DNA from 2 places in the Agrobacterium sp. GW821-FHT14E08 genome. Region 1 is predicted to be linked to the other one. Evidence: predicted binding sites of a transcription regulator. Region 1 holds the regulator's gene; the other holds the start of a gene.
The links. Region 1 encodes PhoB, which activates phosphate uptake and scavenging genes when phosphate is short. Its sites were predicted from a motif close to TGTCATNNANCTGTCAT; they were not measured.
Positions count from the first base shown of each region.

Region 2: a site for PhoB is predicted at 4,022-4,038, ahead of AC1ROR_RS05580 (UDP-2,3-diacylglucosamine diphosphatase). Genes of this name have one in related genera too.

Region 1 is NZ_JBXAPJ010000002.1:466,923-474,040, reverse strand. It holds gene pstC (phosphate ABC transporter permease subunit PstC) at 1-102, shown strand, start outside; gene pstA (phosphate ABC transporter permease PstA) at 99-1,418, shown strand; gene pstB (phosphate ABC transporter ATP-binding protein PstB) at 1,433-2,248, shown strand; gene phoU (phosphate signaling complex protein PhoU) at 2,345-3,070, shown strand; gene phoB (phosphate regulon transcriptional regulator PhoB) at 3,102-3,785, shown strand; gene AC1ROR_RS11000 (GcrA family cell cycle regulator) at 4,171-4,704, opposite strand; gene AC1ROR_RS10995 (aspartate aminotransferase family protein) at 5,135-6,334, shown strand; gene argF (ornithine carbamoyltransferase) at 6,389-7,118, shown strand, end outside.
Region 2 is NZ_JBXAPJ010000001.1:1,127,127-1,134,244, reverse strand. It holds gene AC1ROR_RS05595 (chymotrypsin family serine protease) at 1-235, opposite strand, end outside; gene AC1ROR_RS05590 (DUF2865 domain-containing protein) at 307-1,413, opposite strand; gene AC1ROR_RS05585 (NADP-dependent malic enzyme) at 1,550-3,865, opposite strand; gene AC1ROR_RS05580 (UDP-2,3-diacylglucosamine diphosphatase) at 4,093-4,932, shown strand; gene dgcA (N-acetyl-D-Glu racemase DgcA) at 5,492-6,475, opposite strand; gene AC1ROR_RS05570 (ABC transporter permease) at 6,619-7,118, shown strand, end outside.

The sequences.
Region 1 (7,118 bases):
CTGGTTGCCTTCGCACTGGGCATCACGCTTTTCGCCATCACGCTTTGCCTGAATATCTACGCGCTTTACATCGTGCGCAAATACCGGGAGCAATATGAATGACCGACATCGTTTCTCCCGCGGCCGGTGCCGCCGTGAACAAGGCCACGCGCCGTGATATCGGCATCAAGCGCCGCTATGCCGCCGAACGCCGCTTCCGTGCTTATGGAATGGCAGCGATTTCCTTCGGCCTCATCTTTCTCTTCCTGCTGCTCTGGTCGGTCGTATCCAAGGGTTACACCGCGTTCCAGCAGACGATGATCACCGTTCCGGTCGAGTTCTCCGAACTGATCATCGACCCGAAGAATGAGCGTGCCGCCAATCCCGCAAAGCTGATGACGGCCAATTATCCCGTCCTCGCCCGCGATGCGGTTGCCAAGGTTCTCGGCGTCGCGCCAACGGACCGCGCCGGTCTGCGCGCCGTTAACGTCATGATCTCCGACAGCGTCCGCACCCAGTTGCGCGACATCGTCGTCGCTGATCCTGCCGTTATCGGCACCATACGCACCGTCACGCTTCTGGCATCGGGCGATGTGGATAGCGCCTTCAAGGGCCAGGTCGATCTGACGGTGGATGAGGCCAACCGCCGCATCTCGAACCAGCAGCTCGGCTGGATGAACCAGCTCGCCGAAGGTGGCCAGCTTGGCAAACATTTCAATACCGGCATCTTCGTTAACGGCAATTCGAGCCGTCCGGAAGCGGCGGGTGTCGGTGTGGCGCTGATCGGTTCCTTCTATATGATGATGATCGTGCTGGTTCTGTCGCTGCCGATCGGTGTCGCCGCCTCGATCTATCTCGAGGAATTCGCGCCGAAGAACCGCCTGACGGACCTTATCGAGGTGAACATCAACAATCTCGCGGCCGTTCCCTCCATTGTTTATGGTCTGCTCGGTCTTTCCGTCTTCATCAACTTCATGGGCTTTCCGCGCTCGGCCTCTCTGGTCGGCGGCCTGGTCCTGACGCTGATGACGCTGCCGACGATCATCATCGCCACGCGCGCCGCATTGAAGGCCGTACCGCCGTCGATCCGCGCCGCAGCACTCGGCCTCGGCGCCTCCAAGATGCAGACGATCTTCCATCACGTCCTGCCGCTTGCCATGCCCGGCATTCTGACCGGCACGATCATCGGCCTTGCTCACGCGCTGGGCGAAACGGCGCCGCTGCTCTTGATCGGCATGGTGGCATTCGTTGCGAATTATCCGACAACGCCGATGGATCCGTCCACGGCTCTGCCGGTGCAGATTTACATGTGGGCGAACGAAGCCGAACGCGCCTTTGTCGAAAGGACATCCGGCGCTATCATCATCCTGCTTTTGTTCCTCATCGTCATGAATGTTGGCGCAATCCTGTTGCGTCGCCGCTTCGAACGGCGCTGGTAGAGGGAGATTGAGCAATGAACATGTTGTCGGAAGCAGCAGTTGAAAAGGCGCTGGACAAGAAAATGAATGAAGTTTCATACAAGATGATCGGCAAGGACGTTTCGGTTTATTACGGCGAGAAGCGTGCGCTTTACGACGTGAACCTCAATGTCCGGGAAAACACGGTGACCGCCCTTATCGGCCCGTCCGGTTGCGGCAAATCCACTTTCCTGCGCACCTTGAACCGCATGAACGATACGATCGACGGTTGCCGGGTCACCGGTAAGATCACGCTCGATACCGACGATATCTACGATCAGGCGATCGACGTCGTGGAACTGCGCGCCCGCGTGGGCATGGTGTTCCAGAAGCCGAACCCGTTTCCGAAGTCGATTTACGAGAACATCTCCTACGGTCCGCGCATCCATGGTCTTGCTCGTAACAAGGCAGATATGGACCAGATCGTCGAACACAGCCTGCAGAAGGCCGGCCTGTGGAATGAGGTGAAGGATCGTCTTCACGAATCCGGCACGGGTCTTTCCGGCGGTCAGCAGCAGCGTCTGTGCATTGCCCGCGCGGTTGCCGTCAGCCCGGAAGTCATCCTGATGGATGAACCTTGCTCGGCGCTCGATCCGATCGCGACAGCGAAGGTTGAGGAGCTGATCCACGAGTTGCGCACCAATTACACGATCGTCATCGTCACCCACTCCATGCAGCAGGCGGCGCGTGTTTCCCAGCGCACGGCCATGTTCCATCTTGGTCATCTTGTTGAGGAAAACGAAACGGACAAGATGTTCACCAATCCGGATGACCAGCGCACGCAGGATTACATCATGGGCCGTTTCGGCTGATCCCGGCCGGCGCTTTATCGAAACCGAACAAGACTGGTGCCTCTGCCGTGCCCGCTTCCGGGTCCGCGCATGCAGGCCAAGCCGGAGGACTAGACCGTGACACAGACAACGACCCATTCGCATATCCTGTCGGCCTATGACGACGAATTGAAGTTTCTGACGCGCCGTATCGCCGAAATGGGCGGTCTTGCCGAGCAGATGTGCGGCGATGCCGTGCGCGCGCTTGTCAATTCCGATGCCGCACTCGCGCAGAAGGTCATTTCCGACGATACAATTCTCGACCACGCCGAACGCGAAATCGGCGACAAAGCCATCGTCACCATCGCCAGGCGTCAGCCGATGGCGGCAGACCTTCGCGAGATCATCGGCACCCTGCGTATCGCCGCAGATCTCGAACGCGTCGGCGATCTCGGCAAGAACACGGCCAAGCGCGTCATCGCGGTTGCCGGAACCGGCGTGCCGCGCAAGCTCGCGCGCGGTATCGAGCATCTATCGGAACTGGCGCTGGTGCAGCTCAAGGAAGTCCTCGACGTCTATTCCACGCGTTCCGCCGAGAAGGCCAATGCCATTCGCGAGCGCGATGAGGAAATCGACGCCATGTACACGTCGCTCTTCCGTGAGCTTCTGACCTACATGATGGAAGATCCGCGCAACATCACCACCTGCACGCATCTCCTGTTCTGCGCCAAGAACATCGAGCGTATCGGCGACCATGCCACGAATATCGCTGAAACGATCTACTACATGACCACCGGCAGCCAGCCGGAGGGCGAACGTCCGAAGGACGACAGTTCCAACACTCTCGGTTCGGTGACCGAGTAACAGACAGGCAGAAGCTTGCGGAGTTCAGTATATGGTGCCCAAGATTGCAGTTGTGGAAGACGAGGAAGCGCTGAGCGTCCTGCTTCGTTACAATCTCGAGGCTGAGGGATACGACGTCGACACGATACCCCGTGGCGATGAGGCGGAAATCAGGCTGCAGGAGCGTATTCCGGATCTTCTCATCCTGGACTGGATGCTGCCCGGCGTATCCGGTATCGAACTCTGCCGTCGTTTGAGAATGCGGCCGGAAACCGAGCGCCTGCCCATCATCATGCTGACGGCGCGCGGTGAGGAAAGCGAGCGGGTTCGTGGTCTTGCCACCGGCGCCGATGACTATGTCGTCAAGCCGTTCTCGACCCCGGAACTCATGGCCCGCGTCAAGGCCATGCTGCGCCGGGCCCGTCCCGAGGTTCTCTCGTCGGTGCTGAAATGTGGTGATATCGAACTGGATCGCGAGACTCATCGCGTTCACCGCAAAAGCCGCGAAGTGCGCCTCGGCCCGACGGAATTCCGCCTGCTTGAGTTTTTGATGACATCGCCGGGCAGGGTCTTCTCCCGTTCACAATTGCTGGATGGCGTCTGGGGTCACGATATCTATGTCGATGAGCGCACCGTCGACGTGCATGTCGGACGCCTGCGCAAGGCCCTGAATTTCTCCCATATGCAGGATGTCATCCGCACCGTGCGTGGTGCCGGATATTCGATGGAAGCCTGAGCGGAACTGAAACCTGTAGTTTCATTCGGATTACGCAGAAATCAGAAGGCCCGAAACCGGAATGGTGTCGGGCCTTTCGATTTTGAACTTTCCGCAAACAGGGCGCCCTCGTCCTTTTTAGAAGGGCGGCAGATGGTCCGTTGAAGTCCGGATTAAGTGGTGAAACCTGACATGCATGAAAAAGGACGCGGCATGCCGCGGACGAATTCAGAGCATTTGCAGCAAGGGCGCGTTGCAGCTGTAAGTTCGCAGAGCGCGCAAGAGCAAGGATTGGCAACGCTTCTTGAACAAAACGTGCTCCAAGTCGGAACCACCTTGGGTTTTGCCATAAAAAAACGGGCCCGAAGGCCCGTAGTTTTTGAGTGCTGATAACGTGCCGCAACACTCAAGCCTTGCGGCGCTCGCTTACCGGCTGATAGGCGAGCTTCGCATGGAACTTGCAATAGGGCGAGGATTCCAGCGCTTCACAACCGCAGAAATGGAAGTCGTCCTTCAGCGGATCGCCAACCGGCCACTTGCAGGTGCGCTCGGTCAGTTCCGTCAGCGTCAGGCGACGGGAAATCGGCGTGACAACGTTTTTGGAAGGAACGTAATCGAGAACCTGTGCGGTCTCGATGTCAATCTCCTCATGCAGCGCCGTTGCCGCGTTCGAACGGGTGAGAACCCGCGCCGGGGCTGCGTTGACGCGGCCTGCGAAAGTCGTCGTGCGCGGGGCAGGTGCAGCGGTGCGCTTGGGCGCGGAACGCGCCGAAGTGACCGGACCGCCAGCCTTGACGCGTCCCGGCAGGTTGAGACGATGGACCTTGCCGATTACGGCATTGCGGCTGACACCGCCCAGCTGCGCTGCAATCTGGCTGGCGCTAAGCCCCTCGGACCACAATTTCTTGAGTTTTTCGACTCGCTCGTCTGTCCAGTTCATGCCGCTTCTCCGCTTGTCGCGTGTATTTTCGGCAGAATCCTTCTCCGTCTCGCGGGCGTGCCGCAAGCGTGGTTTCCGCCGGATTTTTGGTGACTAGTTCCGCCGCAATGCAGTCTAGTAATTAGCGATTAACCTAGTGCCACGCAGACTCCGTGGCAAGAGTCGGGGGAATCATCTGGAATCGATTTTCCGGTTTTCCCCAACTTGCTGGCGAGTTGAGTCTGAAAGGCAACACCTTGGGGCTCGCCGGCCGCCACCTACTAGGGCTTGAGAAGCCCGGGAAACGCGGACTTTTGTTGACATCGGCAAACGAAGTGACAATAGTGCCCCTGCCGCCGCGAGGCGGCATTTTTGATTTTCAGGCGAGGGATAACCCTTGAAGCCTATTGACAACCGTTGACAGCGCATCTGCGCAAGGAGTGATACAGCCATGGCCGAAGCCGCCGCGCCATTGTTTGATACGTTTTCCAGAGCCCCCCTGCGCTTTGAGCGCGGTGAGGGCGTCTGGCTGTTCACGGAAAGCGGCGAACGATATCTCGATTTTGCGGCCGGTGTCGCCGTCAACTCGCTGGGCCATGCCCATCCGCACCTTGTGGATGCGATCAAGACGCAGGCCGAGAAGGTCTGGCACGTCTCGAACCTCTATGAAGTGCCGGGACAGGAAAAACTCGCCAGGCGCCTGACGGAAGCGACTTTCGCAGACAAGGTGTTCTTCACCAATTCCGGCGCGGAAGCACTGGAATGTGCAATCAAGACCGCGCGCCGTTATCACTATTCGAAGGGGCATCCGGAAAAGTTCCGTATCGTGACCTTCGAAGGCGCGTTCCATGGCCGCACGCTTGCGACGATCGCCGCCGGCGGCCAGCAGAAATATCTCGAAGGTTTCGGTCCCAAGGTCGAAGGTTTCGATCAGGTGCCGTTCGGCGATGTCGATGCCCTGAAGGCAGCCATCACGGCCGAGACGGCCGCACTTCTGATCGAGCCCATCCAGGGCGAGGGCGGTATCCGCGCGCCCAGCAAGGAATTCCTGCAACTCCTGCGTAGCCTGTGCGACGAGCACGGCCTGCTCCTGATTTTCGATGAGGTCCAGACGGGCGTCGGCCGCACGGGCAAGCTCTTTGCCTATGAGCAGACCGGTGTTGCGCCCGATATCATGGCAGTCGCCAAGGGTATTGGCGGCGGTTTCCCGCTTGGCGCATGCCTTGCAACGGCGGATGCCGCTTCCGGCATGACGGCGGGCGTACACGGCACCACCTATGGCGGCAATCCGCTGGCCATGGCGGTCGGCAATGCCGTGCTGGATGTCGTTCTAGCCGACGGTTTTCTCGAAAAGGTCCGTGATGTCGCGTTGGTTTTCCGCCAGGGCCTCGCTTCGCTCAAGGATCGTTATCCTGACGTGATCGAGGAAATTCGTGGCGAAGGCCTGCTTCTGGGCATCAAGGCGAAGGTTCCTTCGGGCGATCTGCTGCAGGCCATGCGCGCCGAACATCTGCTTGGCGTGCCTGCGGGCGACAATGTCATCCGCCTTCTGCCGCCGCTCGTCACCACGGCGGAAGAGGCCCGCGAGGGTCTTGCGCGTGTCGATGCGGCCGCCGCCTCCCTGACAGCGAAACAGGCGAAAATCGCCTGAGTAAATCAAGGGCGGGCCTCTGTTCAGGGGCTCGCAAGCATGGGACAGATCAGCATGGTTTCACCAAAACATTTTCTGGACCTCTCGGCCGTCGGGTCGGAGGACTTGCGGACAATTCTTGATGATGCGCGCACGCGCAAGATTGCCACCAAAACCGGCACGGCGGCAAAGCCGCTCGCCGGCAAGATGCTGGCGATGATCTTCGAAAAGCCGTCCACCCGCACCCGCGTCTCCTTCGATGTCGGCATGCGCCAGCTCGGCGGCGAGACCCTTTTCCTGTCGGGCACGGAAATGCAGCTCGGCCGCGCCGAAACAATTGGCGATACGGCCAAGGTTTTGTCGCGTTATGTCGACGCCATCATGATCCGCACGACAGATCATTCGCGCCTGCTCGAGCTTGCCGAACACGCCACCGTGCCGGTCATCAACGGTCTGACGGACGACACCCATCCCTGCCAGATCATGGCGGATATATTGACGTTCGAGGAACATCGCGGCCCGGTCAAGGGCAAGACCATAGCCTGGACGGGCGACGGCAACAATGTGCTGCATTCCTTCGTGGAAGGCTCCGCCCGTTTTGGCTATCGCATGGCGATGGCGGTGCCGATGGGGTCCGAACCGCATGACAAGTTCCTGAACTGGGCGCGCAACAATGGCGGCGAGATCGCGCTGTACCACGATGCCGACAAGGCAGTGGCGGGAGCGGATTGCGTCGTTACCGATACCTGGGTGTCGATGAACCAGGAGCACAAGGCGCGCGGCCACAATATTTTCCAGCCCTATC
Region 2 (7,118 bases), on a different contig from region 1:
GGTTGCGCATGTTCGGCTGCTGCACATCGTAAAAGCCGGAAACGACGCCATTGGTGATGTTCGTCGTCACCCCCGATTTCGTGACATTCATGTTGAGTGCCGCAACGGCTGCTCCCACCGGTGAGGGAAGGTTGTAGATCGCGCCGATGGTGGCGAGCCGGCCGTTTGTGGGGCTGGCAACGGCCGCATCGACGCCATAGCTGGTTCCCTGATAGACGATGTTGCCCCTCTGCAAGGCGACGATCCCGCAGGGATGCGGCGCTATCCGATTGCGGTTGCCACCCGGCTTAAAACATCGCGGCGCCTCTATTGCTGCGGCTGTATGCCCTTCAACGCCGGGTTTTTGAGGTCGATCCGGCCTGTCTGGTCGGGCAGGAATTTCGGGCCGATGACGCGGATCCTGCTGTCGTTCGGGTCGTAGTCGCGTTCGGGAACCGGTTGTTCCGGCGGCTTTGCGGCCTGCTGCTGCTCCGCGGGTTTCGGAGCCTTGTCGCCTTGCGGTGATGGGATGGTGGTGATGCCGGAATAGGGTTTTTCGGCTTCCGGCCGGGCGGCCTCTTCCTGCTTTTGCATTTCTTCGTGATAGGCGGCCATGTTGCAGGCGCAGCCCGGCGCCTTTGCCGAGGCATTCCTGTAGGCGAAGGCGGTCGGCAGATCCTTGTAGGGTTTGCCGGTTTCGGCAGACACCATATCGGCGGTTTCCTGATCCGTCATGGAGTGGAAATAAAGCTCCGTCTCAGTTCCCGGACACATTTTCTGGCATTGCTCCGCCTGGGCGCGGAAATCGAGCGGCGAGGCGTTGGACGCAATGGGGAAAAACGAGCCGTCGCAGGTGCGCACGCAGAGTGTTCTAAGCCCGCCCTCGGCGGAGGCGTTGGGGTAGGGCGAAAGCCCGGCCTGTCCCGGCTGATTGCCCTGCTGGCGGAAGGCGTCGGGATAACGCGTCACATCGGGCGAGGGCGGCGGCAATTGCGTTTCCATTTGCGGCACGGTGCTGCAGCCATTGGCATCGAGGGCGGCGAGAATACGCTGGCGCCTGACGTCGCCGCCATTGTCACGCGCGGCAGCCATGGCATCGTCGCGGTCGCGGATGATGGCATCGCGTTCGGCTTCGGCATCCACCAGCGCATCGCCGATCTCGGCGCAGAGCCCGGCATTGGGGCTGCCATAGACGATGACGCTGCCGGATGAGCAGCCATAGCTGCGCAGGTCGTTCCTGATCTTGCGGATGACGATGTTCTGGCGGGCGAGCGCATTGGCATAACGCCGCACCTCGGCCGTATTGCCGATGACGCGGGGCGGCTCGCGCAATTGCGCGTAGAGCGTATCACAGACCTGATCCGCGAAAGCGGCGGCCGGGGCGACGAAAACAAGGGGAAGCAGGATGCCGATGATGCGGCTGCGGCGGGTCAATTGTTCGATCCGTTCGATGTCCCCGGCCGGTGGCAGGGGCGTTATACTTCACGAAATCCGTGTTTCAGGAAGATAACATAAGCTGTTGCCGCAATGCGGCAACAGCCTGTTCAAAATTGCGTTAATGCGGCCTCTATCACACCGAAGGATGCGAGGCCTGCACCACGGCAAACGCCGCCATGTTGACCACGCCGCGCGAGGTGACGCTGGGCGACAGGATATGGGCGGGCAGGGCCGTGCCGAGCAGGATGGGGCCGACATGCAGGCCTTCCGTCAAGGTGCGGGTGACACCGAGGGTGATGTTGGCGGCATCGAGGTTCGGGAAGACCAGCAGGTTCGCTTCACCGGTCAGCACGCTGTTTGGCATGGCGCGCTTGCGCAGCGCTTCCGACAGCGCCGATCCACCCTGCATTTCGCCATCGACTTCCAGTTCCGGTGCGGCTTCCTGCACGATCTTCAGGGCGCGGCGCATCTTGCGGGCGCTTTCGGAATCGCGCGAGCCGAAATTGGAATGGCTGGCGAGGGCGATCTTCGGCGTGATGCCGAAGCGACGGATTTCCTTGGCCGCGAGAATGGCCATTTCCGCCACTTCCTCGGAGGTCGGGTCGTAATTCACGAAAGTATCGGTGAGGAACAGCGCACCCTGCTGGGTGATGAGCAGGCTGAGGCCGGCGAAGGAACGCACGCCTTCCTGCTTGCCGATGATCTGGTTCACGTCGCGCAGGTGGCGGTCATAACGGCCTTCGAGGCCGCAGATCAGCGCATCCGCCTCATCACGCTTCACCGCAAGCGCACCGATGACGGTGGAGTTGGTACGCACGATGGTGCGGGCCGCCTCCGGGTTGATGCCGGCGCGACCGACGAGGGCGAAATAGTCATCAACGTAATCGCGGTAGCGCGGATCGTCTTCCGGATTGACCACGGCGAAATCCGCATGCGGGCGGATGCGCAGGCCGAAGCGCTTCAGGCGCGTTTCGATGATCTGCGGACGGCCGATGAGGATCGGAATGCCGGTGCCTTCTTCCAGGAGCACCTGGGCGGCGCGCAGCACACGCTCGTCTTCGCCTTCGGCAAAGATGATGCGCTTCTTTTCGGCAGCCTTGGCGGCATTGAAGACCGGCTTCATGATGAAGCCGGAGCGCCAGACGAAACGGTTCAGCTGGTCGAGATAGGCTTCGAAATCGGTGATCGGCCGGGCGGCGACGCCGCTTGCGGCAGCGGCGCGGGCAACCGCCGGGGCGATGCGCAGGATAAGGCGCGGATCGAAGGGCGAAGGGATGAGGTAGTTCGGGCCGAAGATCGGGGTTTCACCGCTATAGGCTTTTGCCGCGACTTCGGAGACTTCCTCACGTGCGAGTTCGGCGATGGCCTGAACGGCGGCCATCTTCATTTCCTCGTTGATCGTGGTTGCGCCGCAATCCAGCGCGCCGCGGAAGATATAGGGGAAGCAGAGAACGTTGTTGACTTGGTTCGGGAAATCCGAACGGCCGGTGCAGATCATCGCATCCGGTCGGGCCGCACGCGCCGCTTCCGGCATGATTTCCGGATTGGGGTTGGCAAGCGCGAGGATCAGCGGGTTTTCCGCCATGCGCTCCAGCAGTTCCGGCTTCAGCACGCCAGCGGCGGAAAGGCCAAGGAAGACGTCGGCGCCGTCGATGGTTTCGGCCAGGACGCGCTTGTCGGTCTTCTGGGCGTAAACTTCCTTCCACTCGTCCATCAGCGTGTTGCGGCCGTCATAAACGAGGCCTTCAATGTCGTGGACCCAGATGTTTTCTTTCTTCGCGCCCATGGCGACGAGCAGGTTGAGGCAGGCAAGGGCTGCCGCACCTGCACCCGAGGCGACGATTTTGACGCCCGAGAGCGATTTTCCGGCGAGTTCCAGCGCATTGGTGACGGCGGCGGCGACGATGATCGCGGTGCCGTGCTGGTCATCGTGGAAGACCGGAATGTTCATCTTTTCGCGCAGCTGGCGTTCCACCTCGAAACATTCCGGCGCCTTGATGTCCTCAAGGTTGATGCCGCCGAAGGTGGGCTCCAGCGCTGCGATGGTGGAGACCATGTCGTTGATGCCGGGAGCATCGATCTCGATGTCGAAAACATCGATGCCGGCGAATTTCTTGAAGAGGACGGCCTTGCCCTCCATGACAGGCTTGGAGGCAAGCGGGCCGATGTTGCCAAGGCCGAGAACCGCCGTGCCGTTGGAAATGACGGCGACGAGGTTGGCGCGGGCGGTATAGTCCGCCGCCATCTCGGGATTCTCATGGATGGCGAGGCAGGGTGCGGCGACGCCAGGCGAATAGGCCAGCGCCAGATCGCGCTGGTTGCCGAGCGGCTTGGTGGCCTGGATTTCCAGCTTGCCGGGGCGCGGATAGCGGTGGAAAAAGAGCGCCTGTTCCTCGATGTCGGCCTTTGCCGTGTTGGCGGGCGTGTTGTTCTTATCGTGAGAGGTCATTTTCCACCGTCATGTCTAATTGCGTCTGGTGGCCCTGAATACAACAAACTTCCCCGCGGTACAGCCGTTATTTGCCCCCCGCCCATGCAAATGCGCGCATGGCCTATTCGCGTTTTCGTGAAGCCATTCGTCATATTCCATACAAAAACCCGTCTCTGTCATGTTGCTGAAACACGAGTCTGGTTCTGAGAGGTAAGAAAGCCGCAGGGACGCAACCGAACAGGGGGATGAAATCCGTGGCCGGTCAAATCGAAACCAGACAGTTCAGAACGCTTTTCATTTCGGATGTCCATCTTGGGTCCAAGGCGGCCAAGACGGATTATCTGCTCGACTTCCTGAAATATCACGAGGCCGAGACGATCATTCTCGTCGGCGACATCGTCGACGGCTGGCGCCTGCGCCGCAGCTGGTACTGGCCGCAGGGCTGCAACGACGTGGTGCAGAAGCTGCTGCGCAAGGCCCGCAAGGGAACGCGCATCGTTTATATTCCCGGCAATCATGACGAATTCCTGCGGGAATTTCCGGGCATGCATTTCGGCGGCATCGAAGTGGCCGAGCGCATGATCCATGAGGCCGCCGACGGCAAGAAATATCTGGTCATCCATGGCGACGAGTTCGATGTGGTGGTGCGCAATGCCCGCCTGCTCGCCTATCTCGGCGACTGGGCCTATGACGCGGCGATCGCCATCAACATCGCTATTGCCGCCGTGCGCCGCCGCATCGGCCTGCCTTACTGGTCGTTTTCGGCCTGGGCCAAGCTGCAGGTCAAACACGCCGTCAACTTCATCGGCGAATTCCAGCGCGTGGTGGCTGACGAGGCACGGCGCAACAATGTCGATGGCGTCATCTGTGGACACATTCACCATGCTGTCATGGAAGACATGGACGGCATCCGCTACATCAACACTGGGGACTGGGTGGAAAGCTGCACGGCGATCGCGGAAAATGCCGATGGCAGCTTCGAGCTGATCACCTGGATGCAGACGAGCGACGTTACCGCTGAACATGCTTCGGATGAAATGGAACCGGTGAATATTCCGGGGCTGATTGGGAAGCACGCGGCATAATTGAAGCAAGCCAGCTTTCGCGACGATGCGTTTCGTTGGGGGATGCGCCGGCGGGTTGGCTAATGGCATAAAGGTGATGGGGTGACTTCGCTATTGGTGCCGGCATACATTGGGATAGCTTGCTTTTGTCATCCTCGGGCTTGACCCGAGGACCTACAAACCCGTGCAATGGATCCTCGGGTCAAGCCCGAGGATGACGGTGAAGAGGTTTAGATTACCGTTTGTTTTTCGTGAAAGCGAGCGCGGATGGAATTACGGCGCGCAGTCGTGTCATTCGTAGCCCGCGCGAGAGCGGCGCCCCAATTTCCAGCAGGCCGGATAAATCAGCGACCCTTTAGAGGCATGCCCCAGTTCCTTCATGCGAGGCGAGCGCGTGCCCCTTGTGTCTTCTCCCCGCCGGGGAGAAGTCCGCGGCAGCGGGATGAGGGGGCGAGATCTCCGTATACCGCTAGCGTTGCCCCCTCATCCGACCCTTCGGGCCACCTTCTCCCCGGCGGGGAGAAGAAACAAGCGGCGAGGTTGCGCCTTATCGTTTTTCTCTGCCTTCAATATCCACGACTTAACCCCACAGTTCCGGCCGCGCCGGATAAACCAGCGAACCCTCATAAACCAGCCCCGGCTCACGATCCTCGGCCAGCAGCAGCGGTCCGTCGAGATCGGCAAAGGCTGTACCCTGCGCCGCCAGCACCGCAGGCGCCATGCCGAGCGAGGTGCCGAGCATGCAGCCGACCATGATGGTGAAGCCTAGCCGTTCCGCTTCCGCCTTCATGACGAGCGCTTCGGTCAGGCCGCCGGTCTTGTCGAGCTTGATGTTGATCGCATCGTAACGGTCGCGCAGGGCGGCGAGGTCCTTCGTGGAATGCACGCTTTCATCGGCGCAGATCAGCACCGGATGGTCGATGCGGGCGAGGATGTCATCCTTGCCGGCGGGTAGCGGCTGCTCGATCAGCGATATCTTCAGCTCTGCCGCAAGTCTCAGATAATATTCGATATTATAATCATTCCAGCCCTCATTGGCGTCGATGATGATGCGCGCTTCGGGTGCGGCGGCGCGCACGGCCCTTAGACGCGCTTCGTCATCCGCCGTGCCGGTCTTGATCTTCAGCAGCGGACGGCCTGCGTTTTCCGCCGTCTTTGCGGCCATGGTCTCGGGATCGGCAAGCGAGATGGTGTAGGCGGTGACAAGCGGCTTTGCCGCCTGTCCGAGGATGCGCTCGGCAACGGTTTTGCCGCTGATCTTGGCTTCGAGGTCCCACAGCGCGCAATCCACCGCATTGCGGGCAGCGCCGGGTTGCATCGTCTGCTGCAGTTCCTGCCGTGTCACGCCGCCGGCGATCTGCTGCGCCATCGCCTCGATATCGGCGATGACGCCGTCGATGCTTTCGCCATAACGCGGATAGGGCACACATTCGCCAATGCCGGTAAAGGAACCATCGCGGATGGTGCACGTTACGACATCCGCATGCGTGCGGGTGCCGCGTGAAATGGTGAAGCTGCCGGCGACGGGAAAACGTTCTGTTGTGGCTTGAAGGTAACGGGGCATGTTTTTTCACTTCCGATTGGGCGGCAAAAGACACATGACGCCAAATTTATCACGAATTGTCAGCCGTCACTGTGGCCTGCCGGAGGCCAAAACGTTATGAAACCTTTAAGAATCTCGTGACGGCTGCACTCGCTCGGAGCATTATGCAAGAACAGGACACACGGCAACAGGCGAACCCGGCCGCAATCACCGAAGACGACAGCGTCTCCGGCGGCGGCTTGCGTTTTGTCATGAGCGGTTCCTGGCGCAACAGCAATCTCTCCGGAATTTTTGAAAGCCTCGACCGGATCGAAAAAAGCAAATCCGGCGGCGCCGTCGAGATCGATCTTTCCGCCGTCGAAGCCATCGACACGACAGGTGCGTGGATCATCCAGCGCCTGCGCAGGGACCTTGAGGCGAACGGCGCGACCGTCACGCTCTCCGGCAACGACCGGATCGAGGACGTCATCGGTCAATTGCCCGATAAGGCAGAGATGCAGGGCGAGCCGGTTGCGAAGCCCGGACTGGTGGAGCGCATCTTCGCGCCGATCGGCCAGGCCGTGATCCAGAACGGCGCGGATTTCCTGGCGGGCATGTATATTCTCGGCTCGGCCGTTCGCGGCGCGCAGATGAAGCTCGGGCGCGGGCGCGGCGTCTCGCCGGC